Regions from separate parts of the Streptomyces pluripotens genome, predicted to be linked through region 3. Evidence: riboswitches for the same ligand, from Rfam matches in the RefSeq annotation. Region 3 holds a riboswitch; each other region holds the start of a gene.
The links. A riboswitch is a leader RNA that binds a small molecule or an ion and turns the genes downstream of it on or off. The one in region 3 is predicted to bind cyclic di-AMP.
Positions count from the first base shown of each region.

Region 1 (10,455 bases), 2.7 Mb from region 3:
TGTGTGGCCAAGGCGCTCTCCGGCGGTTACGTCCCGGTCGGTGCGACCCTCGGCAAGGACTGGATCTTCAAGAAGGTGTTCTCGTCCATGGACCGGGTACTGGTCCACTCGGCGAGCTTCGGCTCCAATGCCCAGGCGATGGCGGCCGGTCTGGCCGTGCTGTCGGTCATGGAGAACGAGCGCATTGTCGCCCATGTGCGGAGGACCGGCGAACTGCTCAGGTCCCGGCTCGCCGCGCTGACCGAGAAGTACGAGTTGATCGCCGACGTCCGCGGCCGGGGCCTGATGATCGGCATCGAGTTCGGCAGGCCGTCCTCGCTGAAGCTGCGCAGCCGCTGGACCATGCTCCAGGCGGCACGCAAGGGCCTGTTCGCCCAGATGGTCGTCGTACCGCTGCTGCAGCGGCACCGGATCCTCACCCAGGTCTCCGGCGATCACCTGGAGGTGATCAAGCTGATCCCGCCACTGATTGTCGACGCGGCCGATGTGGACCGTTTCCTGGACGCCTTCACCGCGGTGATGGACGACGCACACGGAGGCGGCAGCCTGATGTGGGACTTCGGCAGGACACTGATCAAGCAGGCGGTGGCGAACCGTTAGGGCCCCGCCCCCGGGGTGGCTGCGCTCCGTCCCGGGCGTGCGGAGCCGGGCCGCGGGGGAGGGAGGCAGAACGGTTGCAGGACCGTGACGGCGGCGGTCCGTCCGAACAGTCCCGGGACGGTCCTCGTGGTGTGCTGTGTCGACGTGGGTGGATGTCGCGGCGGGGGCTGGACTCCTCAGGGTATTCGGGGGACTTTTGCCTAAAAGGCAAGAAAATTGCCGTACGGGCAACTTATCGGGCTCAATGGAGGCATGAACGCCCCAGAAGGCGAGCGGGCGGCGGATCAAGTTGACCAGCTGACCGCCGTCGCTCCGCAGCTGCGCGCACTGCGCCGACGATCCGGCCTCACCCTGGAGGCCGCTGCCCGAACAGTTGGGCTCTCGCCAGCCCATCTCTCCCGTCTGGAAACCGGGCACCGCCAGCCCTCTCTGCCGATGCTTCTCGCACTCGCCCGTACCTACGGTACGACCGTCTCCGAACTGCTCGGCGAGACGGTCGCCGACCGGGAGGCGATTGTGCGCGCCGCAGAGATGGAGCCGACCCGGGCAGGCGGCTGGACCTACGTGCAGGCCGGGGCGCCTGGACGCGGTATGCAGGCCCTGCGCGTCCACGTGCCGTACGGCTCCCAGGGTGACATCGTGCGCGTCCACCCGGGTGAGGAATGGCTCTACGTCCTCAAGGGGCGCCTCCGGTTGGGCCTTGGCGACACCGCGCACCTGCTCGGGTCCGGGGACAGTGCGCACTTCGACTCGCTCACCCCGCACCGCCTCGCCGCCGAGGGCCACGACGGCGTGGAACTGCTGTTCGTCCACACCTTGTTGCAGAGTCCCACGGCCGCGCTGTGCCTGGGGCCGCTGAACGGAGAACTGCCATGAGCGATTTTGAGACCAAGTTCCCCCGTGCCCTGTGGGTCCGGCTGATCATCTACATCGCCCTCGGCCATGTCCTCGCCGCATTCCTCTACCTGCTGTTCGCGGTGGGCGCGAAGGGTTGAGCCGGTGGGCCGGGTGCAGTCCCGCCGGCTGCCTGCTGGACTGACCGGCGGGGTCCGGTCAGTCCAGCAGGCGCTCACGCAGCCGGTCCCGGGTCTCTGCGGAGAGGCCGAGACCCTGCTCCAGGTAGAGGTCGACCCCGCCCCAGGTGTCCTCGATGCTCGCGAAAGCTGCCTGCAGATACTCGGCGCGCGCTTCGAACATCGGACTGAGCAGATCCATCACCTCAGCGCTGTACGCGGTCTCCGCGCTGCCGCTGCGGTGGACCTTGTAGCGGCGGTGCTTGGCGTTGGACTCCAGGTAGTCGGCGACGATCGCCTCGCGTTCCACACCCACCGCGAGGAGCGTGACCGCTATGGAGATGCCTGCGCGGTCCTTGCCCGCCGCGCAGTGCATCAGTGCGGGCACACTGTCCTCGGCGAGCGCGTGCAGCACCTGCGAGTGCTCGCTGGTGCGTTCTACGACGATGGCCCGGTACGAGGCGACCATCCGGGCTGCCCCCTTGCCGTCGTCCAGGATCGCGCGCAGCTGGTTGAGGTCGCCGTCGCGGACCAACTTCCAGAACTCGGCTCCGTCCGCCGGGTCACTCAAGGGCAGGTTCACGTTCCGTACGCCGGGGAGTTCGACGTCGGGGCCCTCCAGCTTCTGGTCGGCCGCGTTGCGGAAGTCGAAGACCGTGTGCAAGCCCAGGGAGGCGAGGAAGGTCGCGTCGTCCCCCGTCGCGTGCGCCAGGTGCCCGCTGCGGAACAGCATGCCGTGGCGCACCCGCCGTCCATGCACGGTCGGCAGTCCGCCCACGTCACGGAAATTGCGCACGCCGGTCAGCTCCGGCTCGGTCGACGGGACCTGCTGCGTCACGGGGGCTCCTCCCAATCGGCCCCGCCGGCGCGGCTCGTCGACGGGCGCACTGTCGACCATACGACATCGATTTCCTCAGGCAATGAGTTGTCCACAGGGCATTGCCACGCGAGCGAGACGGCCTGATGATGTTCAGACTCGGTCGGATTTGTTGACACCTGTGGGGTTTCGATGGTGGAGATCGCCGAAGACGGACGTACCTGGCTCCTGTCAGGGCCCGCCAGCAGTTATGCGCTGCATCTCACCGGGGCGGATGAACTCTTGCACCTCCACTGGGGGCCGCGGATCGCGCTCGCGGACGCCGAGGAGCTGGCGGTCTGTCCGCTGCCCGTCTACCGGCCCTTCGAGTCCCCGCTCGACGGCCGCGAGGAATACCCGGTCGAGGGCGGCCCCCGCTTCGTCCGCCCCGCCCTGTCCGCGCGCACCAGGGAACGGCGCGGCACCGAGTGGCGCTTCGTGTCGTACGAGGCCGGGGGAGGGGGAGAACTGCGGCTCCGCTTCGACGACGGCGGGCTGGGGATCACCCTGCACTACCGGATGCGCGGTGATGTCGTCGAGCGCTGGGTCACCCTGGCGAACGGCGGGCACACCGGGGTGGAGTTGCTGCGGGCCGACGCCGCCACCTGGACGCTCCCCGACCGTGAGGGTTGGCGGCTGTCCCAGCTGCACGGTCGGTGGGCGGCGGAGTCCCGGCTCGTTACCTCGGCGCTCACCTATGGCGAGAAGGTCATCGGTAGCCGTCGGGGCCACACCGGCCACCAGCACCTGCCCTGGGTCGCACTCGACACCGATGCCACCGAGGAGCACGGCGAGGTGTACGGCTGTGCGCTGGGCTGGTCCGGCTCTTGGCGCATCGCGGTCGCCCAACTCCCTGACGCGCGCGTGCAGATCACCGGTGGCGCCGGCTACGACGACTCCGGCCTGCTGCTCCTTCGGTCGGGGGAGTCGTACACCACCCCGGTCTTCGCGGGCCTGTGGAGCGGTGGTGGCTTCGGCGGGGCCAGTCGTACCTGGCACGCGTACCAGCGTGCTCACATCATCCCCGACGCGGAGCGGGACCGGCCCGTCCTCTTCAACTCCTGGGAGGCCACCGGTTTCGACATCTGCGAGGAGCAACAGGCCGCCCTGGCCCGCCGGGCCGCCGGCATCGGCGTCGAGCTGTTCGTGGTGGACGACGGATGGTTCGGTGCCCGCACCAGCGACCGCGCCGGGCTCGGTGACTGGACCGCCGCCCCCGACCGCTTCCCGCGCGGCCTCAAGCCCCTCGCCGACCAGGTACATGGACTCGGCATGCAGTTCGGTGTCTGGGTCGAGCCGGAGATGGTCAATCCGGACAGCGATCTCTATCGCGCCCACCCGGACTGGGTGCAATACCAAATGGGACGTAAGCGGACGGAGCTGCGCAATCAACTCGTCCTCAACTTGGCCCGAGAGGACGTCCAGGAATATCTGTGGGAGCAGTTGGACGCACTGTTGTCGAGTGCTCCGATCGACTATGTGAAGTGGGACTTCAACCGCTGCTTCACCGATGCCGGCTGGCCCGGGGAGCCGTATCCGCAGCATCTGTGGGTGGACCACGTGCGTGCCCTGTACGCCCTGGTGGACCGGTTGCGCGCGGCCCACCCCGCGGTCGCCTTCGAGTCCTGCTCCGGTGGTGGTGGCCGGATCGACCTCGCAGTGATGAGCCGCACCGACCAAGTGTGGACCTCCGACAACACCGACCCACTGGACCGGCTGGTCATTCAGTACGGCTTCAGTCAGATCCACCCCGCCCGGGTCATGGCCGCCTGGGTCACGGACAGTCCGAATACCCAGCTCAACGGCAGGGTGAGTACGCTGCGGTTCCGTTTCGTCAGCGCCATGGCCGGGGTGCTCGGCGTGGGTGGCGACCTGGTGCGGTGGAGTGCGGAGGAGCTGGCCGAGGCCCGGCTGTGGGTGGAGCTGTACAAGCGGATCCGTCCGGTGGTCCAGCGTGGCGAGCTGTACCGGCTCAGGCCCCCGACGGGCGGGCTGAGTGCGGTCCAGTACGTCCTGGGGCAGGAGGTCGTGATCTTGGCCTGGCTGCAGGCGCAGGGCTATGGCGAGCCGGTTCCAGCGCTGCGGTTGCGGGGACTCGATCCGACGGCTTCCTATGAATGCCGCGAAACGGGCGAAGTGCACAGGGGCGCTGTCCTGCTCCATGGCGGACTGCGAACCGGGCTGCGTGGCGACCTGGATGCGACGGTTCTCCGTCTGCGTCGCATCTGAGCTTTCTACCCGAATTGCAGCCTTCGCTCTAACTCGCCATGGAATAGGGGGTCATGGTGCGCCGTTGCGTGAGGAGCATCATATTCGTGACCGTACGTCGTGTGTCATGTTTCTGTAATTCGCTTGTTTTGAAGGGGAATTGCAAGGACGTAGGCGGCGGGAATTCACGGAGAGTGACGGTGGTTTCCGTCTTTGATCACCGGATTCGTGACCGGCGGGAACCGGCTGCTTGTTTCCGTGCGTCCCACTCCCTTACGTTCGCCACCAATCCGGACGGAACGCCGAGTCCTGCCGCCGCCCGGAGTCCCCACACTTGACCCGTGTTCGGCAGGAGCGGGGGACCCACCAGGTACGACTGCCTGTCCGGTCTCCGTGACAGGCCAGGGGTGCAGCCGCACACCGCGGCCGGGCAGCTCCAGCCCGAACCCGACAGCTGACCTCGCAGGCGCCGGAGAGGAATGCGCCATGCCCGCGAAGGGTAAGCACCGACGTCCCAAGACCCAGCGTCTTTCCCGCTCCGTCGCTGCCGCCGGAACCGGCGGGGCCGCGCTGGCCCTCCCGCTCATCGGGGCCACCGGAGCGCACGCGGCCCCCGCGTCGCAGTCCGTTTCCGCCGGGGCCATGCGATCCCTTCCGACTGTGGTGAAGGAGGCCGCCCAGCCGAGTCCAGGTGTGCGTCACTACACGGTGAAGCCCGGCGACTGCCTTTCGGTGATCGCCGACAGGCAGCATGTCCGTGGCGGATGGCACCGGCTCTACGACGACAACCGGCAGGCCATCGGCGGCGACCCGTCGCTGATCCACCCGGGCCTGAGGCTCACGCTCGGCGCGCAGGCCCGTACCGGGTCCGCCACCCCCCAGCACACCACCGGGACCTCAGCGTCCCCGGGCGCCCCGCGGTCCGCCACGTCGCAGGCGGCTCCGGTCTCCCCGTCATCCGGCTCCACCGCCGTGACAGCCGCCTCCACCGGCTACACCCTCCCGGTGACCGGTGCCGCCATCGGCACCGGCTACCACGTGGCCGGCAGCATGTGGTCGAGCGGCTACCACACCGGTGTCGACTTCGTCGTCCCGACCGGCACCTCCGTGAAGGCCGTGGCCGCAGGCACGGTCGTCGCGGCCGGCTGGGGAGGTGCCTACGGCAACCAGGTCGTCATCAGGCTGAACGACGGCTACTACGCCCAGTACGCCCACCTCTCCCAGCTCTCCGTCTCGGCCGGCCAAACGGTGTCCGAAGGCCAGCAGATCGGCCTGTCCGGTGCCACCGGAAACGTGACCGGCCCGCACCTGCACTTCGAGATCCGCACCACGCCGAACTATGGCTCCGACGTCGATCCGGTCGGGTACCTGCGCCAGCACGGCGTCGCAGTGGGCTGAGGAATCTCCCGCCCCAGCTACGCGACCCTCCTGTCCTGGACCACTCGCCCGGGTCTCGAACCGGGGGCCGGCCTCCGATGTTCGGGGGCCGGCCTCCGATACCTCCGGCACCCCCCTGGCGCGGCGATCACGCATTCAACGCGTTCAGAGGTGGCCGTATTCCTGGATCGCACCACACCAGGGAGTGGCTCATCTCACCGCCCGTCAACCCCTGCCTACGGTCGCGTAGGTCACATCCGGAGGTGAATCATGGTCCGATGTGGTTGACGATTCGAAGAATGACAACAGATCAGTGATCGGGTCGTACGCAGCGGTGGGGGACAGCTTCACCGAGGGCGTCGGCGATCCCGGCCCCGACGGGGCGTTCGTGGGCTGGGCCGACCGGCTCGCGGTGCTGCTCGCAGACCGGCGTCCCGAGGGCGACTTCCAATACACCAACCTCGCCGTGCGCGGGAAGCTGCTGGACCAGATCGTGGCTGATCAACTCCCAAGAGCCGTCGAGCTGGCCCCGGACCTGATTTCCCTCTGCGCGGGCGGCAACGACATCATCCGCCCCGGTACCGACCCGGACGACGTGGCCGAGCGGTTCGAGCGGGCCGTGGTCCGGCTCACCGAGGCTGCGGGCACGGTGATGGTGACGACCGGCTTCGACACTCGTGGCGTCCCTGTGCTCAAGCATCTGCGCGGCAAGATAGCCACCTACAACGGACACGTGCGTGCCATCGCCGACCGCTACGGCTGCCCCGTCCTCGACCTGTGGTCCCTCAAGTCCGTGCAGGACCGCAGGGCCTGGGACAGCGACCGGCTGCACCTCTCCCCCGAGGGCCACACGCGCGTGGCGTTGCGCGCCGGCCAGGTCCTCGGCCTCGACGTCCCGGCCGATCCGGAACAGCCGTGGCCACCGCTGCCACCCCGGGGAACTCTGGAGGTACGGCGCGATGACGTCCAGTGGGCCCGTGAGTTCCTCGTGCCGTGGATCGGCCGCCGGCTGCGCGGCGAGTCCTCCGGCGATCACGTGACGGCGAAGGGCGCGCTGTCGCCCGACGACATCAGGACGCGGATCGCCTCCGTGGCGTGACACCCGCAGGCCGCGGGCCCGGACCGGGCGGGCGTGGTCCGGGCCCGCGGCCGTGCCCACGCGCGTGGTCCAGCACGGCGCGGTCGCCGTGCATCCCGTCGCTGTGGGCCGCACCGTATCCGGACGGTGCGCCTGCGCTCACCGTCGTCGCTCGGTCAACGCCTGCCGTTCCAAACCCAGTTCGCGGGCCAGTGCATCGTCGGCCCATTCCCGGGCGCGAGTCCGCGGCACTGCGCCCGGATACGTCGTCAGTTGCACCGCGAGCCCGTCCAACAGCGCGGTCAGCCGTAGCGCGGCACCGGACGGGTCGGCACACGCGAACTCCCCCACCGTGACCCCCTCGGTGATGACCTCGGCGATCGCCGCCTTCCACTGCCGGTCCAGGTTCCGGGTGACCTCCCGCAGGGCGGGCTCGCGCAGGGCAACGGCCCAGCCCTCGATCCACAGCCGCCAGCCCTTCGCCTGGCCGGTCGGCGCGTACCAGCGCACCGCGGCCCGCAGCCGTCGCAGTGCCGAGGTCCGTCGTCCCAGCAGCTTGCGCAGATGTCTGAGATCGTCCTCGGCCGCGTACGCGAACGCGGCGGCGACCAGCTTCTCCTTCGTCGAGAAGTGGTAGAGCACCAGTGCGTTGCTCACCCCGAGCGCTGCGGCCACGTCGGCGATCCTGAGTGCTGCCACACCCCGCGCCTCGATCTGCTCGATGGCCGCGCGCAGGAGTTCCTCTTGCCGCTCGGCCACACTCAACCGCACTCTCGCCACGCGGTCACCCTATTCCGTCGTCGTGGGTGGTGCCGAAGCGGCCGGCGCCCGAGGCACGTTCAGGCCGTCCAGGGGCGCCCGGTGGGCGGGCGCACCGCGGCCAGTCACCGGTACCGGCCGAAGCGTGACGCGATCACCGGCAGCCGGTCCGCCACCGGAGCGCGGCCGGCGGCGCGCGGGTTCGTCCCGTCGGGGCGGGGCCACGGGGCCTCCTCGGGGAATGCGCCCAGCTCGGGCCCGGAGCGGTCCTGCCTTCCGGGGCGAGCGCGGGCGGGCGGGTGCCGGGACGAGTATGACTGAACAGCACGTCAGTGCCGGGAGCGTTTCCCCGGCCTGTCAACGTGGGGACGGACCTTCGGCGCCGGAGGCGAGAGGCGGGGTGAGACCCCGGTGAACCGGGTTGTCGTCGGGGGCCGACCATAATGGAGAACCTCAGTCACTTCGTCCTGGAGGTACCGTGACCGGTCTGCGTTCCCTGAGCTCCGGCCTGCGCGCACTGCGGCCCGCGGCCTTCGGCGCGGACCCGGGCGGTGAGCGCCTGGCACGCATCCGCCGCTCACCGCACTTCAGGGACGGTGTCTTCCAGAATCCCGGAGGCCCCGCGCGCCTGCGGCCGTCCGGTTCGCCACTGGACTTCGCGAAGGTGTTCTTCGACAAGGAGACCCGCCCCCTGCGCGCTCCCCAGGGCACCGTCCCGGTGCATCCCACGACCTTCGCCGACCTCGCTGGGCCGCCCGTCACCGGACTGCGGCTGACCTGGATGGGCCACTCCAGCGTGCTCGCCGAGATCGACGGTCACCGGGTCCTGTTCGATCCCGTCTGGGGTGAGCGCTGCTCTCCGTTCCCCTTCATCGGGCCCCAGCGGTTGCACCCGGTGCCGCTGCCGCTGGCTGCGCTCGGCCCGGTCGACGTCGTGGTCATCTCGCACGACCACTACGATCACTTGGACCTGCCCACCATCAAGGCACTGGCTGGCACGGACACCCTGTTCGCCGTGCCGCTCGGCGTGGGGGCCCACCTCGAAGCGTGGGGCGTCAGCCCGGACCGGCTGCGCGAACTGGACTGGCACGAGTCCACCAAGGTCGGCGGGCTCACGCTCACTGCCACTCCCGCCCGCCACTTCTGCGGGCGGGGCCTGCGCAACACCCAGCACACCCTTTGGGCGTCCTGGGCCGTCATCGGCGAGGAGCACCGGATCTACCACAGCGGTGACACCGGCTATTTCGAGGGCTTCCGGGACATCGGCACCACGCACGGCCCGTTCGACGCCACGATGATCCAGATCGGGGCCTACAGCGAGTTCTGGCCCGACATCCACATGACGCCCGAGGAGGGGCTGCGGGCCCACCTCGATCTGCAGGGCGGAGCGCCCCGCGGCGTGCTGCTGCCGATCCACTGGGGCACCTTCAACCTCGCCCCGCACCCGTGGGTCGAGCCGGGGGAGTGGACGAAGGACGCGGCGGAGGAGGCTGGCCAGGCGGTGGCACTGCCTCGGCCCGGTGAGCCATTCCAGCCAGCTGGGGAACTCCCCGCAGCCCCCTGGTGGCGGGAGGTGTCTTCGCCCGTCGCACGCCCGTGGCGCCGTCCGGTGGGGCGGGACACCGCACTGGAATCTGTCCGGGGCGATCTCGACTTCGCCGGCGAGCGGTGAGGGTCGCAGCCTTATTGGCCCCGGCACTCCAGTGGCCCGTGGCGCAGCGGATCTGTGTGCCCGGCCGGGACGTAGGGGGAGCTGACGCCTGATCCAGGGCCGGGCAGCGCCGCATGTGCCCCGCGTGTCGCGGTGGGGCGGTGCTGCACCTGGGGCGCCCGGTGTGGCGTGGAGTGCGCGCGGACAACGGCCGGAAACGGCCGGGTGGTGGAGGACGGAAGCGGTGTGACCTGCCGGGTGTCACCTCGTCACGATGACTGATTCTGTCCGTTTCCTATCGCTGCTTTTCGATGCCTTTCGCGTCACTCGGGAGAGCGCAACTCGGTTATCGGTCCTTCGTGCGAGGGTTCATACCAGAGTGGGACGCTCCGCGGGCGACTTTGTCAACTGCCCACCGCACATGATGCGCAGGCAACTACTGTGAGTGTCCGTCGGGCGACGCACGGCCGGATCCCCGGTCCCGTCGGCCGACGCCGCGATGACGCATGTCCGCATGGCGCACCGCGTGAACAGGCCGACGGACCAGTACGAGGACGTAGATGTCTCACCTCCGAGCACCGGCCGCCCGCGCCGACCGCCGAGAGGGCGGCCGACACGGGCGGCCGGTCGCGCGACCCGCTCCCGCACTGCCCGAAACGCACATACGGCCCCAGCTCATGAGGCTCGCCGTGCTGCCGCCCCTCGCGGTCGCCCTCAGCGCCACCGCCGCCGTTCTGATCAGCGTCCGCTCCGCCGGTGCGCACACCGGCCCCACCCTGTGGGCCGTGCTCGCCGGAGCGGTCACCGTGACCGTCGCCGGCATCCTCATCGCCGCCGTGGCCGCCGACCGCGCCGCTCGCTCGGTGTCCGACCGGGTGGACGCGCTGCGCCGCACCGCAGCGCGCGGTGAGGC
Region 1 covers NZ_CP021080.1:6,492,295-6,502,749, forward strand. The annotation lists gene LK06_RS28765 (aspartate aminotransferase family protein) at 1-600, shown strand, start outside; gene LK06_RS28770 (helix-turn-helix domain-containing protein) at 853-1,476, shown strand; gene LK06_RS28775 (DUF6126 family protein) at 1,473-1,595, shown strand; gene LK06_RS28780 (tyrosine-protein phosphatase) at 1,654-2,451, opposite strand; gene LK06_RS28785 (alpha-galactosidase) at 2,623-4,698, shown strand; cyclic di-AMP (ydaO/yuaA leader) riboswitch at 5,007-5,159, shown strand; gene LK06_RS28790 (M23 family metallopeptidase) at 5,164-6,075, shown strand; gene LK06_RS28795 (SGNH/GDSL hydrolase family protein) at 6,368-7,153, shown strand; gene LK06_RS28800 (TetR/AcrR family transcriptional regulator) at 7,292-7,912, opposite strand; gene LK06_RS28805 (MBL fold metallo-hydrolase) at 8,370-9,563, shown strand; gene LK06_RS28815 (ATP-binding protein) at 10,103-10,455, shown strand, end outside.
Region 1: linked by a shared signal. The riboswitch ahead of LK06_RS28790 (M23 family metallopeptidase) and the one ahead of LK06_RS17275 (M23 family metallopeptidase) in region 3 are both predicted to bind cyclic di-AMP.

Region 2 (10,455 bases), 1.8 Mb from region 3:
CGTCGAACCCGATGTCGACCATGCCGTGGTCCGCGGTCACATAGAGCGTGCTGCGCGGCGGCAGTTGCTCGGCAAGGCGCTGGGCGAGCCGGTCGACGTACATCAGCTGGCCGCGCCAGGTGTCGGAGGCGATGCCGTAGCGGTGGCCCGCGCCATCCAGTTCGGCGTAGTACGTGTAGACCAGCGAGCGGTCCCCGGCGGCCAGTTGCTCGGCCGCGACGTCCATGCGGTCCTCCCCGGTGAGCCGTCCGTGGAAGGTGCCGCCGCTGAGCGCGATCTTGGTGAGCGGGGTGTGCTCGAACGTGGGCGAGGACACCTGGGCGGCGTGCACCCCGGCGTCGTGCGCCAGCTGGAACACCGTGGGGTACGGCTGCCAGGGGCGCGGCGAGGTCCATGGATTCCAGCGCAGCTGATTCATCAGCTCGCCCGTGGCCGGGTTGCGCACGGTGTACCCGGGCAGGCCGTGGACACCCGGTGGCAGCCCGGTGCCGACGGAGGCGAGCGAGGTCGCGGTGGTCGCCGGGTAGCCGGCGGTGAGCGGGCGGCCAGTGCCTCCGCGTGAGCTGCCCAGCAGCGAGTTCAGGAAGGGGGCCTCGTCGGGGTGGGCCCGCAGTTGCTCCCAGCCGAGCCCGTCGACAAGGAAGACACAGGCCCGGTCGGTCGCGGTCAGTTCCGGGATCGTGGCGGTCAGGCCGGGGACGCCCATGCCAGCGGCCAGGGTGGGCAGCAGATCGGCGAGCGAGCCGGTGCCGTACTCGGGCAGCGGGGCGGTGTTCAGGGCGAGCGGTTCCGGGTGGCCCCAGGCAGAGAGCTGGGACATCAGCGTGTGAGGTCCGCGGTCGCCTCCGAGATGGCCTGCGCGAAGGCGAGCGCCTGGCGCACGGTCTCCGGTCCGTCGCCGGCCTCGGAGACGCGCAGGCTGAGGTCATCCGCCGTGGAATTGCCCGTGTATCCGTGATCGGCATCGCAGTTGGGGTCACCGCACGCGGCGGGCTCCAGGTCGATGCGGTTGACCGCGCCCCAGCCGATGGTCAGTACGACCTCGCGGGGCAGGGTGCCCGGCTTGTACTGCTCCGGATTGGCGACCACACGGCTGACCACGACGGACGAGATCCGGCCCAGCTTGACGGACTCCGTGGAGGTGGTGGCGTACGGCGTCGGGGAGGTGCTGTCGGCCGCCTGCTCGTCGGTGTGGCTGACGATGAAGCGGTTGCCGGTGAGGACCAGTACGGTGACGTGCCGACGCACCTCGTTCTGGTCGAACGTCGTCTCCTGATGGACCAGGTACGACCGGACGGGCTCGCCGCCCACAGCGGCCTCCACCGCCTCGGCCACGAGGGTGGGGTAGTAGCCGCTGCGCTCGATCGCCGCACGCAGCCCCTGGGTCGTCGTACTGGTCTTGGCCATGACGTCCATCCTAATCCGTGGGCAAGGGGGGTCAGGGCCAGTCGTGGGGACCGGGACAGCACGGTGGGCCGGCAGCACGGGTGCCCCGGCACGTGGCCGGCGCCCGGCCCCGCTCGGCGACCGGGCAGCCGACGGCTTCCGGGCGTCCCGGCGTGCGCAGATACCCACGGGCGTCCGACCTGCTCGGTGCCCCCCACTGTCTCAGTAGGCCGGCAGCGTGCGCGGACCGAGGTCGTCACGGGCAGGCGGGGGAGCCAGCCGTACGGCGGCGCCCAGGACACTCGCGCCGTGCGGCGCGACGACGACCGGTTCCAGCGTGACCGCGACCACTTCCGGATGGTCGTCGACCAGCCGGGACACCCTCAGCAGCAGTTCCTCCAGCGCCGGGGTGTCCACCGGTGTCGACCCGCGCCAGCCGAACAGCAGCGGCGCCGTGCGGGTCGACCTCACCAGCGAGGTCGCCTCCCGGTCGGTCACCGGGATCAGCCGGTGCGCCATGTCTCCGAGCAGTTGCGAAGCAGCCCCGGCGAGCCCGAAGGACAGTACGGCCCCGGCCGCCGGGTCGATCACCGCACGTACGACGGTGTCGACGCCCCGGGGCGCCATGCCCTGCACCACGAGCCTGAGCGCCTCCGGATTCCCGAACAGCTCGATCAACTCCGCGTACGCCCGTCGTAGTTGCTCCTCATCCGCCAGGTCGAGACGGACACCGCCCAGGTCTGCTCGGTGCCTGAGGTGCGGAGCGGTCGCCTTGAGGGCCACCGGGTAGCCGAGGGAGCGAGCGGCCTCCGCGGCAGTGTCCGGAGTGGGTGCCGGGAACGCCCGGCGCACCTGAACGCCGTACATCCCGAGTAGTTCGCAGGTCTCCGCGGCAGGGATCGTCAGTCCCTTCCCACGCGCGAGCAGGTCACCGATCAGCCGGGCGGCTCCCTTTTCGTCGATGTCGTCGTACTCCGGCACCTTCCCGGGATCGACCGCCTCCCGCCGCCACTGGGCGTACCTGACGGCCTCGGACAGCGCCCTGACGGCACGCTCGGCCGCGGGATAGGCGGGGATGAGCCGGGCGTCTTCGGGGACCGGGTCCCGCAGGGCGGCTGCCGCGGCGTCCCCCTCAGTGGCTCCGGTGGTACTGGTGGTACCCGCAGTGGGTGGCCGGTCAGCAGCCTGCGGTGCCGTGCTCGCCGCGGCCGACAACGCCTGCGCAAGGCCCCCGAGCTCCACGTGGACGACCAGCACCGGTTTGCCCGGCGCCGCCGCCGCAGCGGACCGGAGCGCCTCCGCCAGCTCCGCGTCCCCCGGTGATCCCTCCCCGATGGCGGGGATCGCCGTCACCACGACCGAGTCGCAGGTGTCGTCGGCCAGCGCAGCGGACAGCGACTGGTGGAAGTCCTCCGCCGTGGCCGCGGTCGTCAGGTCCACCGGGCGCGACGGCCTGAGTCCCTCGGCGATGCAGCGGTCGTACGTCAGCACGCCCAGCGATTCGGAGTTGCCGAGTATCGTCACGCGCGGTCCGGCGGGCAGCGGCTGTCGGGCGAGCAGCAGGCCCGCGTCGACCAGTTCGGTGATCGTGTCCACCCTCAGCACACCGGCCTGCCGCAGCAGCGCGGAGACGGTCTCGTGCGGTAGCCGGGTGGCCCGAACAGCGTGCCCCTGCGGTGCGGTCCCCGTGCCCTGCACGACGACCAGCGGCTTCGCCGCCGCCGTCCGACGGGCGAGGCGGGTGAACTTGCGGGGGTTCCCGATGGACTCCAGGTACATCAGGACGACGTCGGTGTCGGGGTCGTCGTACCAGTACTGCAGGACGTCGTTGCCGGAGACGTCGGCGCGGTTGCCGGCGGACACGAAGGTGGACACGCCGGTGACGCCGGTCACCCCTCCCCCACGCCGGTGCAGCCGGGACAGCAGGGCGATGCCGATGGCGCCGGACTGGGCGAACAGACCGATGCGGCCCGGACGGGGCATCTGCGGGGCGAGGGAGGCGTTCAGCCGGACGTCCGGGGCGGTGTTGATGATCCCGAAGGCGTTCGGACCGATGAGCCGCATCCCGTACGCACGTGCGTGCCGGACGAGGGCCCGCTGCCGCTCGCGCCCCTCGGGCCCGCTCTCGGCGTACCCGGCGGAGAGCACGACGAGCCCCTGGACGCCGTGCTCCCCGCACTCGGCCACCACAGCGGGCACCTGCTCGGCCGGTACCGCGACGACGGCGAGGTCCACGCCTTCCCCGATATCCCGCACCGAGCGGTACGCGGGCACCCCGTCGACGTCCTTGGTCTGCTCGGGGAAGGCCTTGTTCACGGCGTGCAGGCGGCCCGGATAGCCGGCGTCCCGGATGTTACCGAGGATGCTACGGCCCACTCCGCCGGGGGCGCGGCCGACACCGACCACCGCCACGGAGCCGGGCGCCAGGAGCCGCCGTACCGAGCGCGCCTCGGCACGCTGCTCCCGCGCGCGCTGTACGGCGAGGGAGCGGTCGGTGGGTTCAAGGTCGAACTCCAGGCGTACGACTCCGTCCTCGAAGCTGCGCTTCTGGGTGTAGCCGGCATCCGTGAACACCTTGATCATTTTGGTGTTGGCCGGCAGCACCTCGGCGGCGAAGCGACGGATGCCACGCTCGCGTGCGACGGCCGCGATGTGCTCCAGCAGGGCGGAGGCGACGCCTCGGCCCTGGTGGGCGTCCTGCACCAGAAAGGCGACCTCGGCCTCGGCCGCCGGTGCGGAGGCGGGCATGCCGTCGGCGCCGATGCGGTCGTAGCGCACGGTGGCGATGAACTCGCCGCCGACGGTGGCCGCGAGTCCCACCCGGTCCACGAAGTCGTGGTGCGTGAAGCGGTGGACGTCCTTGGCGGACAGCCGAGGGTAGGGCGCGAAGAAGCGGTAGTACTTCGACTCGTCCGAGACTTGCTCGTAGAAGCTGACCAGGCGGTCGGCGTCGTCAACGGTGATGGGCCGGACGCGCGCGGTACCCCCGTCGCGCAGCACTACGTCCGCCTCCCAGTGGGCGGGGTACTCGTGCCGGTCCTGCCGGTCCGCCGGGGTCTGCATGGGCCCCAGAGTACGGCTCGCGTACGACAACGGCGCGGGGCAGCCCGCGGGGGAGACGGAGGCGGGGTGCGGCGACACGCCGGAGTGGGAGAGAAGGCCCCTTCCGGGCACGCCCCACGATATGGGAAACTGGTCTAGACAACCCTGAAAAGCTGAAGGGCAGCAACACATGGCTGAGCGCCGCGTCAACGTCGGCTGGGCCGAGGGCCTCCACGCCCGTCCCGCCTCCATCTTCGTCCGAGCCGCCACGGCCGCAGGCGTCCCGGTGACGATCGCCAAGACCGGCGGCACCCCGGTGAACGCGGCCTCCATGCTGGCCGTCCTGGGCCTGGGCGCCCAGGGGGGCGAGGAGATCATCCTCACCTGCGACGCCGAGGGCGCGGACACCGCGCTGGACCGCCTGGCCAAGCTGGTCTCCGAGGGCTTGGAGGAGCTGCCCGAGACCGTCTGACCACCCGGCGCGACCACTCCCGCCGAAGCCGCGTCGTCCCCTGGGGGCGCCGCGGCTTCGGCGTGTCCACCGCGTCTCCCCCCTCATCATTGACCGCATTTTTCCGCAGCACTCACGGGGCAGACCTGACGAATTTCCGGCACAGCAACGTGCACGCCGGCGGATACAGCACCACGGGTACGACGAAAGCACGAAGGTGGAACAACGGCCGGACCACAATCGACGACACGGAATTCGGGCAGCGGAAAACCGCCCGCCATCGAATACCCTCCTTTGTATACGACGTCCGTGTTAATACCGCACCCCAGGCGTGTTTACGGAATGTTGCGAAGTCCTCACACGCTCCGGGACGGTGGAAAAGCGAAGGCGGTGGCCGGCCGTCGCACGCTCGGTGTGCAGTGCCGTGACCGCCCGTGCGCGCTCACTGTCGCCGCGCGCCACCGCGTCCACGATCGCGCCGTGCTCGACCCAGGACTCCACCTGGCTCCGCGCGGCCTCGACCCGGTACATCCAGGCGATCTTGTGGCGCAGCTGGGTGAGCGTCGCGGTGAGCGAAGGGCTGCCGGACGCCTGCGCGAGCGTCTCGTGGAACCAGCCGCCCAGCGAGCGCAGATCCTCGCTGTTTCCTCTCCTGGCCCGCTCCTGGCCCAGCCGGACCAGGCCGCGCAACACCTTGAGGTGAGCCTCCGTGCGCCGCTGTGCGGCCCGTGCGGCACCAAGCGGCTCCAGGAGCATGCGCATCTCCAGCAGGTCGGCCGCCTCCTGCTCGGTGGGTTCGGCCACGCATGCGCCCGCATGCCTGCGGGCCACCACGAAACCCTCCGCCTCCAGGGTGCGCAGGGCCTCGCGGACGGGAACGCGCGAAACTCCGTAACGGCGGGCCAGGACTTCCTCGGTGAGGCGGCCGCCACGCTCATGGACACCGGCGACGATGTCGTCCCGGATCGCCGTGCACACCGAATGCGCCGGAATACGCATGACCGACCTCCGTCTTAATCCCCGCGAAACGTCGACGATGGACGCGTGTTCCGTGACTCTATTGCAATGAGTCAGAATTTCCGACGGCAGGCCGGAATCCATAGATATTTTTTGGACAACGGACCCGGTGAACACTGCGAAACGGCGGAAGCCCCGGCTCGCTGAGCCGGGGCCGCCAACGATCTCGTGATGGGTGGTCCGTCACACGTTCACGCCGTGCCCGCGGAGGTAGGCAACGGGGTCGATGTCGGAGCCGTAGTCGGGAGTCGTACGCGCCTCGAAGTGGAGGTGCGGGCCGGTGACGTTCCCGGTCGCCCCGGACAGCCCGATCCGCTGGCCCGGGACGACCTCCTGGCCGACCGTGACGCCGATGGACGAGAGGTGGCCGTACTGGGTGTACATGCCGTCGGCCATCCGGATCACGATCTGGTTGCCGTACGCACCGCCCCAGCCCGCGGAAACGACCGTGCCGGAGCCGACCACGTGGACGGGCGTACCGGCGGCCGCGTGGAAGTCAATGCCGGTGTGCGAACCGGAGGACCACAGGGAGCTGCTGGCCTTGTAGCCCGTGGAAACGTAGGAGTGCGCGATCGGGGCGACGAAGGCGTTCAGGAGCTTGCGCTCGGCCTCACGGGCCGCGCGGATCCTGGCCTCACGCTCCTGCTCGGCCCTCTCGGCAGCCGCTTGAGCCGCGGCCTCCTCGGCGGCCTTCTGGTCGGCGGCCTGCTGCTGGGCGGCGGCCTGGACGTCTATCCGCTCGGCCAGACCGTCGCCCACGGTGAGGATCGGCATGAGGCCGGTCTGCTCCGCGGTCTCTCCTGCGGCGAGCGCCGGGGAGGCGGCGAGGGTGCCGACGACACCCGTGGTGAGGGCTGCGACACCGGCCGCCTGAACGGTGGTGCGCTTGGCCCGGCCGGGCTTGCGGTGCTTCCCGGTGGCGCACATGAACGCCATGAAGTGGCTGGTCCTTTCCTTCCCTCTCGCCTACCGGGTTAGCTGACGGGTTCGGAGCAGGAAGGTCTCCTACGGGGCCACGGCTGTGCGGGGCGCCCGATTCACCCCAGGGACTGTGGGTCCCCGGCTCCCCTGGCTCGCGCCTCACGGGGACTCGGCGATGACTGCCCGGTGCCGCGGGTGCGGCGCGATACCCGACGGACAGCCCGGACGACGCTAAGGGCGCTGGCTCCAGGTCCCCAAACGCAGCCGGGGTTTTGTAGCGCATCCCACAGGTCAGACAGGCAACCTCCACCCCAAATCGGGCACCTGGGGAAACGGGTGGAACACCCGAGACCCTGACGGCCCGTAGACCGTCAGGGCCCTGCGCGCGTTGCGCCGCCCCTGCCCTACTCGGCCGTGACGACGGTGACTTCGCCGATGCCGAGCGCCTCGACCGGCGCCTTGATCTGCGAGGCGTCACCGACGAGGACGGTCACCAGACGGTCCACCGGGAAGGCGTTCACGACGGCCGCACCGGCCTCCACCGTCCCGGTGGAGGCCAGCTGCTGGTAGAGCGTCGCCTGGAAGTCATCGGGCAGGTGTTGCTCCACCTGGTCGGCCAGGGTGCTCGCGACGGCCGCCGCGGTCTCGTACTTCAGCGGCGCCACACCGACGAGGTTCTGCACGGCGACGTCCCGCTCCGCGTCGGTCAGGCCCTCCGCCGCGAGCGTGCGCAGCACCTTCCACAGGTCCTCCAGCGCGGGGCCGGTGTTGGGGGTGTCCACGGAGCCGCTGATGGCGAGCATCGCGGCTCCGGTGGCCCCTCCGGGAGAAGGAGGTGCCGACCTCAGGACCTGCCCGAAGGCACGCACGCCGTAGGTGTAGCCCTTCTCCTCGCGCAGGACGCGGTCCAGGCGGGAGGTGAGAGTGCCGCCGAGACAGTAGGTGCCGAGCACCTGGGCGGGCCACACGCGGTCGTGCCGGTCGGGGCCGACGCGGCCGATGAGGAGCTGCGTCTGCACGGCACCGGGCCGGTCCACGATGACCACGCGGCCGGTGTCGTCGGCGCTCACCGGGGGCACGGGCCGGAGCTCGGCCGGTGTGCCGGTCCAGGCGCCCAGGGTGTCGGCGAGCAGGCCGTCCAGGTCGGCCCCGGCGAGGTCGCCGACCACGACCACGGTGGCCGTGGCGGGGCGCACGTGCCGGTCGTAGAAGGCGCGCACGGCCGCCGCGTCGATCTTCTCGACGGTCTCCTCCGTGCCCTGGCGTGGGCGGGACATGCGCGAGGCGGCCGGGAACAGCTCCTTGGACAGTTCCTTGGCGGCCCGGCGGGAGGGGTTGGCCAGCTCGTGCGGGATCTCGTCCAGGCGGTTGCGGACCAGCCGCTCGACCTCGCTCTCGGCGAAGGCGGGCGCGCGCAGGGCATCGGCGAGCAGACCGAGCCCCTTGGCCAGGCGGGAGGCGGGGACCTCCAAGCTGATCCGGACGCCCGGGTGGTCGGCGTGCGAGTCCAGTGTGGCGCCCGCTCGTTCCAGTTCGGCGGCGAACTCCTCGGCGGAGTGCCGGTCAGTGCCCTCGGAGAAGGCCCGCGCCATGATCGTGGCGACGCCGTCCAGGCCGGCCGGCTCAGCGTCCAGGGGCGCGTCCAGCAACACCTCCACGGCGACGACCTGCTGGCCGGGGCGGTGGCAGCGCAGTGTCGTCAAGCCGTTGTCGAGCGTGCCGCGCTCCGGGGCCGGGAACGCCCAGGGCCTGGCCTCGCCCGGCTGCGGCTGGGGATGGAACTGCATGGTGGCGAGCTCGGTCACTTGGCCGTCTCCTCGTTCTCGTTACCGGCCTCTACGGTCGCTTCCTGCTCCGGGTCCTCCGGGACCTCGGCGTCCTCGACGGCCTCCGGAGACTTCGGCTCGTAGACGAGGACGGCTCGGTTGTCGGGCCGCAGGCGGGCCGACGCGATCTCCTGGACTTCCTCGGGCGTCACCGCCAGTACCCGCTGGACGGCGGTGAGCGCGAGCTGCGGGTCGCCGAACAGAACGGCGAACCGGCACAGTTCGTCGGCACGTCCGGCGACCGTGCCGAGCCGGTCCAGCCATTCGCGCTCCAACTGGGCCTGGGCGCGCTCCATCTCCTCCGACGTGGGGCCCTGTTCGGCGAAGCGGGCCAGCTCCTCGTCGATGGCGGCCTCGATGACCGGCACCTCGACGTCACCGGAGGTCTTCACGTCCAGCCAGCCCATCGAGGGAGCGCCCGCCAGGCGCAGCAGGCCGAAGCCGGCCGCGACGGCGGTACGGTCGCGGCGTACCAGCCGGTTGTACAGGCGGGAGGACTCGCCGCCGCCGAGGACGGTCAGGGCGAGGTCGGCCGCGTCGCACGCGCGGGCGCCGTCGTGCGGGAGACGGTAGGCGGCCATCAGGGCGCGCGCCGGTACCTCCTCGACGACGACCTCCCGCTTCTGCTCGCCGATGGTCTCGGACAACGAGCCGTCACGGGGCTCCGGCTTGCCGTCGTGCGCGGGGATCGAACCGAAGTACCTCTCGATCCAGGCGAGGGTCTGCTCGGGGTCGATGTCGCCGACCACGGAGAGCACCGCGTTGTTCGGTGCGTAGTAGGTGCGGAAGAACCGGCGCGCGTCCTCCAGCGTGGCCGCGTCCAGGTCCGCCATCGAGCCGATCGGCGTGTGGTGGTAGGGGTGGCCCTCCGGGTAGGAGAGGGCGGTCAACTTCTCGAAGGCGGTGCCGTAGGGGACGTTGTCGTACCGCTGGCGGCGCTCGTTCTTGACGACGTCCCGCTGGTTCTCCATGGACTCGTCGTCCAGGGCGGTCAGCAGCGAGCCCATGCGGTCGGCCTCCAGCCAGAGAGCGAGCTCCAGCTGGTGGGTGGGCATGGTCTCGAAATAGTTGGTGCGCTCGAAGCTGGTGGTGCCGTTGAGCGAGCCGCCGGCACCCTGCACCAACTCGAAGTGACCGTTCCCCTTCACCTGCGCGGAGCCCTGGAACATCAGGTGCTCGAAAAGGTGAGCCAGGCCGGTACGCCCCTTGACTTCGTGCCGGGAACCGACGTCGTACCAGAGGCAGACCGCCGCCACTGGGGTCAGGTGGTCCTCGGAGAGCACCACGCGCAGACCGTTGGCCAGGCGGTGCTCGGTCGCTGTCAGGCCCCCGGAGCCTGCCTCGGCTGTGGTCGTGTGACCCATGGGCATGTGCGTCCCTTCGCAAGCGGAATCGGTTGCGGAAACCGCGGTTTTCCTGCCGTTCCCGCCACTGTATGCAAAGCGTGCGGGGCCCCGGCGAAGTTCCCGCGGAGCGTACGCCCACAGCAGATCGCGTAGCCTGCGTCACGCGTGCCCCAGGACGCCTTCCGGCACCGGGCGGAAGCACACGGACCGGGTGGTGCCCGGGTTGTCGGTGCCGCGGTCCACAATGGTTTGCGTCAGATCCGTCAATCGCTTGCGCGAGAGCGAGCCGGGGGGTGCGCGCCCCCTCGGTGAGCGACCAGATCAGGAGGAGCCGGCAGCGATGGCCCGCCGCAGCACGAAGACCCCGCCGCCCGACGATTCGTACGAGGAGAAGATCCTCGACATCGACGTCGTGGACGAGATGCGTGGCTCCTACCTTGAGTACGCCTACTCGGTCATCTATTCG
Region 2 covers NZ_CP021080.1:5,645,272-5,655,726, reverse strand. The annotation lists gene LK06_RS25410 (alkaline phosphatase family protein) at 1-820, opposite strand, end outside; gene LK06_RS25405 (DUF5998 family protein) at 820-1,416, opposite strand; gene LK06_RS25400 (bifunctional acetate--CoA ligase family protein/GNAT family N-acetyltransferase) at 1,609-4,449, opposite strand; gene LK06_RS25390 (HPr family phosphocarrier protein) at 4,619-4,900, shown strand; gene LK06_RS25385 (GntR family transcriptional regulator) at 5,192-5,878, opposite strand; gene LK06_RS25380 (M23 family metallopeptidase) at 6,080-6,832, opposite strand; cyclic di-AMP (ydaO/yuaA leader) riboswitch at 6,845-7,002, opposite strand; gene LK06_RS25375 (M16 family metallopeptidase) at 7,222-8,622, opposite strand; gene LK06_RS25370 (M16 family metallopeptidase) at 8,619-10,013, opposite strand; gene LK06_RS25365 (DNA gyrase/topoisomerase IV subunit A) at 10,330-10,455, shown strand, end outside.
Region 2: linked by a shared signal. The riboswitch ahead of LK06_RS25380 (M23 family metallopeptidase) and the one ahead of LK06_RS17275 (M23 family metallopeptidase) in region 3 are both predicted to bind cyclic di-AMP.

Region 3 (10,455 bases):
GCGGCTCCTCCAGCGGTACGGTTCGACACGTCGACTCCTTAGCAGTCGGACATGCCCCCGGGCCGTTCGCGCGGCTGCGGGGGTCCTTTGTGCGTGCGCCCCACGCTGACCCCGTACGCGGGTCGTTCCCACTTCATTCCGGGGCCGTTATGGATCGGAGAGAGATAGCGTCCAAAGCGTGCCGAACGTCCCAGGGGGTACGGGTGGACGAAGCACTACGCCGGGCCATGTCCCAAGCGCGCATGAGCGACAGGGAACTGGCGGAGCATTGCGGCGTCGACAGCAAGACGGTCAGCAGGTGGATCACACAGACAAGCCGCGTCCCTCACGCTCGCCACCGATGGGCCGTCAGTGAGGCACTCGGAGAGGACGAATCGGTGTTATGGCCAGCAGCCGCGAAGAAGCTCGTCAAAGCTGGACCAGACCGCGAGGTTGCTGAGGTCTTCCCGTACCGCTCGGCCTGTCCCGCTTCCCTGTGGCGCACACTGATCACGAAGGCAGAACGGGAGCTGACGTTCGCCGGGTACACCAACTACTTCTTGTGGCTTGAACATGCCCGCTTCGGCACGGTACTCCGCCGCAAGGCGGGTGCCGGGTGCCGGGTCCGGTTCCTGGTCGGCGACCCTGACAGCGAGCTGACCCGAGTGAGAGAGCAGGAAGAGGGCGTAGCGCTGTCGCTATCCACACGGATTCGCGTCACCCTCTCCGAGCTGGAGAAACTCAAGGAGGACGGCATCGACGCCCGGCTCTCCAGCGGTCACGCATACCTGAGCGTGTTCCGCTTCGACAATGACATGATCGTCACGCCGCTGCTGACACACAGGGTCGGCCACGATGCGCCGACCCTGCACCTACGACGGTGCCAGGACGACGGCATGTTCGACCGCTTCGCTTCCCACGTTCAGGAACTGTGGACCCGGGGGGCACCCGTGTGGAAGGGGACAGATGAGCAGGCGTGACTACGAGGACGACCCGGCGGCGCCGCCTGCTAACAGCCTGGTGCCAGCAGCCTCAACGATCGTTACCGACGGAGAGGGACACATCCTGCTGCAGCGGCGCACCGATAACGGGATGTGGGCTCTTCCTGGCGGAGCTATGCAGATCGGGGAGTCCCTGCCGCAATGCGCCGTGCGTGAGACGCGTGAGGAGACGGGCCTCCATGTGGATGTGGTCGGGATCGTCGGTACGTACACCAACCCGGGGCACGTCTTCGCTTACGACGATGGAGAGGTGCGGCAGGAGTTCTCCATCTGTTTCTTGGCTCGTCCGGTGGGTGGCTGCCTGACCGTGTCCGACGAGTCCACCGACGTCCGTTGGTTCGAGCCATCGGAGGTGGATGATCTGCCTATGGTGGCGAGTATCCGCAAGAGGATTGATGACTGGCGGTCCGGGGTGACTCCCGCCCTACGTTGACCGGGGGTGTCGCGACTGGTCTTACCCTCGTGAAAGCGGTGGTTCAGGGTGTGGTGCCGCTGAGTGGCGTCTGGGATTCCACCCGGGTGATGCGCTGCTCGTGGTCGTCCAGGCGGTCGCCGAACCGGGTCATCACACCGGGCCGGGTCTGCATCGGACGCTGCGGGCGCGCCGGCGATCCAGGGCAGTGTGGCCGGGATGCGGGCGGCTGAGACGATGTGGGGCAGCAGGGGCCACGCTGGGTAGGGGGGCGAGGACTGGTGGGGCACTGGTGCCCGCCGAGGCGAGTTCATGGCGGGTGCGGGGTACGTGCGGCGGTGGGACTTCGCCGGGGTACGTGTGGGTCCGGCGCGCACCGCGGGACCTCGACTGTCCGCGGTCTGGCCGGTGGCGCATCGCCGATGGCGTGATCGCGACGGTGGTCGGGGCGGAGGCGGGCGCGTCCTGAAGGCCGCGCAGTACTCTGCCCGCGCTGCCCTACCGGGCGGTCACCCCGTGTTCTGATCCCTGTGTTCCGTTCCCGACGTCCCCGCCCGATCCACCCCTGATCACCACAGCAACCAACCGTGTCCAGGAGGAAGAAGCGATGCGTCTCGTAGATGCCTGTGTGGAGTGCGTGACCGAGATCGCCGCCGCGCCGCGGCAGGTGTGGGAGTTGGTCTCGGACATCTCCACATCAGCCCGGCACAGCCCGGAACTGCAGGAGGTGGAGTGGCTCGACGGCGCCGAGGGACCCGTGGTCGGCGCCTGCTTCTCCGGCCGCAACCGCAACAGCGGGCTGGGGGAGTGGCGCACGGTCAGCCGGATCGCGCAGGTGTCGCAGGAGCGCGTCTTCCAGTGGGAGGTCGTCCGCTTCAACGACCGGCGCCACGGTGAGCCGCTGGCCATCTGGACGTACACCCTGGAACCGCTTGAGGGCGGCTCCGGCACCCGCCTTCGACACGGCATGCGCTTCGGGTCGGCCCGCGGCCCCGTGCACGAGTTCGTCGAGCGGCACCCGGACCGCGAGGAGCAGATCGTCGACGGTCGTCTCGCCTTGCTGCGCACCGGCATCGAACAGACCCTGGCCGGTGTGAAGGCCGAGGCGGAAGCGGAGGTTTAGCTAGGGGGTGTGTCGAACCCGGCGCGTACGGTGGCACGGTACAGCGCGACCGCACGTCGACACCGTGACGGCGCCCCGGCAGAGCTCAGCCTCGCACCCGGTGGTCGGTGCTGATCCGCTCCTGCTGCGCCAAGTGCCGTCACGCAGTGGGTGTTGGCGCCGCGCTACGCTCCGCCGGGCGGCCCCTGCGGCCGGCCCGCGCGTTCAGCCCACGGTCAGTTCCGTCAACTCGCCCAGCGGCAGCGTGTGCTGGGTCTGTAGGACCTTGGCCCTGAGGTAGCGGACGTTGTGGACCGTGGTGAAGACGCCGGTCGCCACCCGGTCCCGTACGCCAACCCCCAGGCCGCGCAACTGATCAGCCTTGTCGGGGTTGTTGGACAGCAGGTCCAGCTCGCTGACGCCGAGCGCGGTGAGCATCTGTGCCGCGGCCGTGTAGTCGCGGGCGTCCTCCGGCAGGCCGAGGGCGGCGTTCGCCTCGTAGGTGTCGAGACCCTGGTCCTGGAGGGCGTAGGCGTCGAGTTTGTTGTAGAGGCCGATGTCGCGCCCTTCCTGGCGGAGGTAGAGCAGGACGCCGCCCTGGTCGGCGATGCGCTCGACCGCCTCGCGCAGCTGCGGTCCGCAGTCGCAGCGGGCGGAGCCGAGGACGTCGCCGGTCAGGCATTCGGAGTGCAGGCGCACCAGGGGGACCGGGCCGGGGTCGCCGAGGACGATCGCGATGTGTTCCCGGCCGTCGGTGAGGCCGTGGAAGGTGACGAGTTCCGCGTCGGCGCTGTAGCCGTCGTGGAAGCGTAGCGGTACCCGGACGCGGGCGCGCGGGGTGGCGGCGGGGATGTCGGGCATGCAGGTCTCCGGATTCGGGGCCGTACGGGTTCCACTTCTGTTTCAGATTTGAAGCAGATGCCTGGATCTGGACCCTACCGCATGCTTGAAAATTAAAGCAATGAGGGTGGTGTCCCGGTGCGGTGAGCCCCATGTGGTCGTCCGCCGGGGGTACCGGCTCGGGTGCGACGGGTTCCATCCGGACGGAGGTCGTGGTGCCACCGGCGCTATCCAGGTGGGGGTCCGGGACAGGGCGACGACCGCCGCCGCCACGGCACGTCCTCCGCGGCCGTGCCCGTGCCGCCCTCCCCCTGCAGCCCGCGCGTGATCCCCGTGCAGATGTCCTCCAATTGCCCCACCTGCTCCGGCGTGAGTCGGTCGAAGAGGGCGGCGCGTACCGCCTCGATGTGGCCGGGCGCCGTGCGCTCCAGTACGGCCATCCCCTCCCCTGTGAGCGCCGCGAGGCTGCTGCGCCTGTCCCACCGGCAGTCCTCCCGGCGTACCAGCCCGTCCCGTTCCAGCCGGGTCACGGCGTAGGTCAGCCTGCTGCGCGTGATCTTCAGCTTCTCGGCGAGGTCGGTCATCCGCAGCTTTCGGCCGGGCGCCTCGGACAGGTTGGCCAGTACGGAGTAAAAAAGGTGGGGCATGCCGGCCTCCTGCTGGAGCTGCCGGTCGATCGCATCCTCCAGCAGCTGGGAGGCGGCGATGTAGGCGCGCCAGGCGCGCTGCTCCTCGGGGGTGAGCCAGCGGGTCGTCATGCTGCCAGTGTAGATTTGTTTCAAATTTTAACCAAGAAGCCGGCTTGTGGCCCTCCCGGGCCGCCGCGAGGGAGTGCACCGATGTCCCTGCCGTATGTGCTGCTGTCCGCCGCCGTCTCCCTCGACGGGTATGTGGACGACGCCGCCCCAGAGCGGCTCCTGCTGTCCAGCCCGGCCGACTTCGACCGGGTCGACGAGGTGCGGGCCTCGGTCGACGCCATCCTGATCGGCGCCGGCACGATCCGTGCCGACAACCCGCGCCTGCTGGTCAACTCCGCCGAGCGCCGTGCGGCCCGGGTGGCGTCGGGCAAGCCCGAGTACCCGCTCAAGGTGACCGTCACCGGCTCCGGCGACCTCGATCCCCGCGCCAACTTCTGGCACACGGGGGGCGACCGGCTCGTCTACACGACCGACCAGGGTGCCGAACGGGCCTCCCGCCTCCTCGGCAGCACCGCCGAGGTCGTCCCGCTCGGCGCCGAACTGCACTGGCGGGAGCTGCTGGAGCACCTGCACGATGAGCGCGGCGTGCAGCGCTTGATGGTCGAGGGTGGTGGGCGCGTGCACACCCAGCTCCTCCAGCAGGGCCTTGCGGACGAACTCCAACTGGTCCTCGCCCCGCTCTTCGTCGGCGACCCGGGGGCCCCGCGCCTGTTCGGCCCGGGGACCTACCAGGACGGGCGCCTCCGGCTGGTCGATTCCCGTCGGATCGAGGACGTCGTACTCATGCGTTACGAGCCCACCGCCCCTGGTACTGGTCCGCTGCCCACCGCGGCAGACCGCCACTGGCTGCGCATCGCCTGCGAACTCGCCGCACTGTGCCCGCCGTCGGAGACGGCCTTCAGCGTCGGCGCGGTCGTGGTCGCCACCGACGGCACCGAACTGGCCCGCGGCCATTCCCGGGAGGGCGACGATCTTGTGGTCCACGCGGAGGAGGTCGCGCTCGCGAAGATCGACCCGGCCGATCCGCGGCTGGCCGGTGCCACCGTCTACAGCAGTCTGGAGCCCTGCACCCGCCGTGCCTCCCGCCCCATGCCCTGTGCCGAGGTGATCCTGCGGGCCGGAGTGCGCCGGGTGGTCACTGCCTGGCGGGAGCCTGACACCTTCGTGGCGGCGGCTGACGGGACGGGTGTCCTGCGGAACGCAGGGGCCGAGGTCGTGGTGCTCCCGGAGTTCGCGCCCCTGGCCAAGGCCCCGAACGAACATCTGCCAGGCTGAGCGACCGACCGGTGTCCCGGCCGGGTTCCGCTCCGGATGCCCCCGGAAACCGAGGGCGTGCCGGTTGCCGCGGACGTCGTCAGGGCGGCCCCGTCCCGGAGGTACGCCGTATCCGCACCACCCCGTTCCTCCTGGTGCTGCGGCAGGGTGCCCGGGGGTGGGAGGCCTCGGCTCACACCCCCACGGGAAACCGATGTGCATTCTGTCTTGCGCATGGCGTACACTGAACACACAACGACGCGGGGTGGAGCAGCTCGGTAGCTCGCTGGGCTCATAACCCAGAGGTCGCAGGTTCAAATCCTGTCCCCGCTACTGAAGGCTCAGGGCCGGAATCCAGTACATGGGTTCCGGCCCTGAGCGTTTGCCGCGTGCTCGTCAGCTTCAGCAGCTTCAGTGGATTCAGCGGCTTCACCGATGGTGATCGTACGACCCCTGTCTGCATAACATCTGAGTCACCATCAAAAATGCCGAGACTCCTGAACGTCGAGCAACTTGCCCGGTGTGTAGGGGTTGTGGCCGGTAAGTCCAGGGTGGAAACGTTAATGATCAAGCCGAACGGCTTGGAAAGTGACTGGCAGGTCTATTAACGTTCGATAACGCAGCACGGTCGTCCCGGCCGTCACAAGAGACGGCTCCGTGCGCACACGCCGAGTCCCGCAAGGGAGCCGGGGAACCACCACCCTGGGGTGAATCACGTGGATGCCGTCGTGAACTCGCTGAGTACACGACCGGTATACGCGCGTAGGAGACCTTCCTGCTCCGAACCCGTCAGCTAACCCGGTAGGCGGAGGAAGGAAAGGAGTGCGCCCGAGTGGCGTCCAACCGGCCTGCCCCAGAAGCCCTGTTCGTGCCTGCCCCGCGCGAGTCCGAGACCTTCGGTTACGGCGCCTACCGTGCCGAAGAGGGCCCCCGGGAGGAGTGGAACCCCACCGAGGACTCCGTCGCCTCGGTCCGGGGACGACACCGCGTGGTCAAACAGCGCGGGGGATTCGCGCGCAGCTCCACCGTCCTCGGCGTCGGTGTGATGGCCGCGGTCGGCGCGGGCGGCATGGCCAGTGCCAGCACCGGCAAGGCGCCGGTCTCCCTCTCCATGCCGGACCTGCCCTCCGTCGGCTCCCTCTTCGGCGAGGACTCCTCCGACGCCCACCAGGCCACCACCACTGCACTCAGCGACCTGAACGCGGCCCCCGCCGGCAGCGCGCAGGACTCCGATGCGGGTGAGGCCCTGCGTAACCGGATCATGGCTCAGGCCGAGCAGCAGCAGGGTCAGGTGGACAGCAAGGCCACCGCCGCCGCGCTCGCCGCCATCGAGAAGCAGACCGCCGAGGCAGCGGCCAAGGCGGAGAAGGAAGCTGCCGCCAAGGCCGCCACCGCCAAGGAGAAGGCTGAGGCAGAAGCCAAGGAGGCGGCTGAGAAGAAGCGGCTCGCCGAGCTGGCCAAGCAGTACACGTTGCCGACGTCCTCGTACACGATCACCTCCACCTTCGGCCAGGCCGGGTCGATGTGGTCCTCCGGTCACCACACCGGCCTTGACTTCGCCGCTCCTACCGGCACCCTGATCAAGGCGATCCACGGCGGAACGATCACCGAGGCGGGCTGGGCAGGCGCCTACGGCTACCGCACGATCCTCACCCTGGACGACGGCACCCAGCTCTGGTTCTGCCACCAGTCCTCGATCAACGTCAAGGTCGGCCAGAAGGTCTCCACCGGCGAGGTCATCGGCCGCGTCGGCGCCACCGGGAACGTCACCGGTCCGCACCTCCACCTGGAGGTCCACCCGGGCGGCCAGGCCACCGCCGTCGACCCGATGCCCTGGCTGCGCAGCAAGGGCCTGAACCCCTGACGGACGGAAGTCTCGTCCTGACTCCGCTCCGCCGCGCGCTCCGCCTGCGGCAGGCCTCCCCCGCCACGGTGGCGTGTAGCCCGCACAACCGCACCCCGGCAGTGCCGGACACCCCGTGAGTCCCGGCCGACTACGTCCGGTACGGGTTGTAGGCGGGATACGGCACCGCCGGATACCCGTACGCGGGCCAGTGCGCGGTGGGTACCGGTACCGGCATGGCAGCCCTGGCCGCGTACTCCAGCGCCGGTCGCGCCACGTTCCTGCGGTGCCACAGCTCGGCCAGCAGCACCCGCTCCCGTACGACGAAATCGGCGCCGGCCCGCCCCCGCCGGCCCCGGTGCCGGAGGAACGCGAGCGAGGTGGCGCACGCCTCGTACCGGGACATCTCCCGGGCTGCCGCCCGTCCCCCGCAATGGTGCCGTGCGTAGTTCCGCGCCTCCCGCCGCGCCCGCATCGACCCGAGCGCGAACGGTTCGGCGGGCCCCAGCCATCCGGCCAGCACATACGCCGGTAGTTCCTCCCGCACGGTCCGCAGTTCGCGTTGCCGCGTCCAGATCGCGAGCCAGGTGAGCAGCGCGAACGCGGGCACCATGAACCCGCCGTAGACGGCGAAGAAGCCGAACCGGCCGAAGGTGGCGGAGCCGTTCCAGAGGGCGTGCATGCTCATCGCGAGCAGCAGCCCGCACAACGGCAGCAGCACCCGTCGGACCCGGTGTCGTTCCGCGGACAGCGCGGCGAGGCCGAAGCCGATGCCCGTGAGGACGGTGAACAAGGGGTGCGCGAAGGGGGACAGGACGATGCGCACGAAGAAGGTGGCGGCGGTGACGGAGGCGATGCCGCTGCCGCCGGAGAGCTGGTCGGTCCCGAAGGCAGTTCCGAGGTAGAGGATGTTCTCGGTGAACGCGAACCCGGTGGCGGTGACCCCGGCTATCACCACACCGTCCACCAACCCGGTGAAGTCACGTCTGCGGAAGAGGAAGACCAACAGCACGGCCGCGGCCTTCGCGGACTCCTCGACGATCGGGGCTATGACGGTGGCGCCGAGGGTGTCGGCACCGGCCGGGTCGGCGGTGGAGGTGGCTATCCACTTGGTCGCGAAGCTGTTCGCCACGATGGCTATCAGTGCCGCCGCGCACGCCCCCCAAGCGAAGGAGAAGACCAGGTTCTGCCAGGGGCCCGGCTCGACCCGGTCCAGCCAGCGGAAGGCGGCCACCAGCCAGGGCACGGGCAGCACGGCCAGCCCGAGGCCGACCAGGAACCCCTCCGTGCCGGTCTGCCGCCGCACGAGTGCGAGGATGACTAGTCCGGACAGCGCCAGCAGGGTGATCAGCGCTCCGTACCGCACCCACCCGCGCTGCCACCAGTGCGGGTGGCGTAGTACCCCGTCGCCGGGGCCGTTGGGAGGAGTCGGGTACGGAGGACTGGTGGCCACGACATCGACCCTAACGGTGGAGCGGTGAGGGCTGGACGCTTTATCGGGCCTGGTGCGGCACACGCCGGAAGAGCAGGTCGTGCACCGCATGCCCCTTGTCCAGGCCCTGGCCTTCGAAACGGGTCAGCGGCCGGAACTCCGGACGCGGCGCGAAACCGCGCCCTGCCTGCGTGTTCTCGAAGTCGGGGTGCGCGGCGAGCACCTCAAGCATCTGTTCGGCGTACGGCTCCCAGTCGGTCGCACAGTGAACGATCGCACCAGGCTTGAGCCGGGTCGCGGCGAGAGTCAGGAACTCAGGCTGGATGAGCCGCCGCTTGTGGTGCCGCTTCTTGGGCCAGGGGTCGGGGAAGTAGACGCGCAGTCCGTCCAGTGAGTCGGGTCGGAGCATCTCGCGCAGCAGGATGATCGCGTCGCCGTTACCCACCCGGATGTTGGACAGCCTGGTCTGGTCGGCGAGATTGAGTAGGTTGCCCTGTCCTGGAGTGTGCACATCGACGGCCAGGATGTTGGTGTCCGGGTCAGCGGCGGCCATCTGAGCGGTGGCTTCACCCATCCCGAACCCGATCTCCAGCACCACGGGGTTGTCGTTCCCGAACAACTCGGCCGGATCGATGATCCGCTGCCCGTCGATGTCCAGCCCCCACTGGGGCCACAGCCGCTGAAGGGCGTCGGCCTGCCCGGCCGTCACCCGGCTGCGCCGCGGCTGGAAACTCCGGATCCGCCGCTCGAAGTGTGATCCGGCGGGATCGGCCTTGGGCCCGTCCGGGAAACGCGGTTCACCCTTGGCCCGGGTGTGCCGGACGGAGGCACCGGGAACCTGGGGAGCCGACGGCGGAGCTTCGGAGCTGTTGAGGAAGTCAGACACAGTGAGCCAATTTTACGGCGCCCCGCAGTGGCCCCACAGCGGGGCGGCGGCTGTGCACGCAGGGCAGGCGCCGACCGGCGGGTGGCGGCGAAGAGGGGCGGGGTTGTGCAGGGAGGGGCACGGGGAGGAGAGGGGGAGGAGGACCCTTCAGGTTCGAGCCCGCCCGGTTCGATTCTGCTGTGTCGGCCCGGTGGTGTGCACCTCTGGTACGCCCCTCTTCCTGGTTCGACCCGCCCGGTTCAGCGCTACACGGAGTCGAGCATCCCCAGCACCCGGTTCCCCACCTCCCGACCGATCGGTAGCGAGGCGGTGGCAGCGGGCGACGGTGCGTTGAGCACGTGGACCGCTCGCGCCCCCTCCCGGATCAGGAAGTCGTCGACCAGCGTCCCGTCCCGCAGCACCGCCTGGGCCCGGACCCCGGCGGGGGCCCGCACCAGATCCCCGGACTCCACTCCGGGGAGCAACCTGCGCACGGCTTCCAGGAAGGCCCCCTTGGACATGGACCGCCGTAGCTCCCCGGCTCCGTACCGCCAGTGTCGCCGGGCGATCACCCACGAGCCCGGCCATGCCACCGTGTCGGCCAGCTCGCGGGGCCTCACGACCCCCCAGTCGTACCCCTCCCGGGCCAGCGCCGGTACGGCGTTGGGCCCGATGTGCACACTCCCGTCGACACCACGGGTCAGATGCACCCCGAGGAACGGGAACGCCGGGTCCGGCACTGGATACACCAGCCCCCGTACCAACTCCGGACGCGCCAGCTCGTAGTACTCCCCACGGAACGGCACGATCCGCATACCGGGCTCGTCCCCGGTCAACCGTGCCACTTCGTCGCAGTACAGCCCGGCGCAGTTCACCAGGACGCGCGCGCGTACGACGTCTCCGCCTGCGGTGAGTACGGCAACGCCCCGCTCCACACGCCGGTCGACCCGGACGACCTGGGCGCCGTACCTGATCTCCGCCCCGGATGTCTGTGCCAGCTGCCGGGCGACACCGGTGAAATCGCATACC
Region 3 covers NZ_CP021080.1:3,807,338-3,817,792, forward strand. The annotation lists gene LK06_RS17235 (hypothetical protein) at 1-29, opposite strand, end outside; gene LK06_RS17240 (XRE family transcriptional regulator) at 243-959, shown strand; gene LK06_RS17245 (NUDIX hydrolase) at 946-1,413, shown strand; gene LK06_RS17250 (SRPBCC family protein) at 2,000-2,515, shown strand; gene LK06_RS17255 (GTP cyclohydrolase II) at 2,720-3,355, opposite strand; gene LK06_RS17260 (MarR family winged helix-turn-helix transcriptional regulator) at 3,562-4,092, opposite strand; gene LK06_RS17265 (dihydrofolate reductase family protein) at 4,174-5,307, shown strand; tRNA gene LK06_RS17270 (tRNA-Met) at 5,546-5,619, shown strand; cyclic di-AMP (ydaO/yuaA leader) riboswitch at 5,943-6,109, shown strand; gene LK06_RS17275 (M23 family metallopeptidase) at 6,119-7,150, shown strand; gene LK06_RS17280 (PrsW family intramembrane metalloprotease) at 7,281-8,582, opposite strand; gene trmB (tRNA (guanosine(46)-N7)-methyltransferase TrmB) at 8,623-9,447, opposite strand; gene lhgO (L-2-hydroxyglutarate oxidase) at 9,693-10,455, opposite strand, start outside.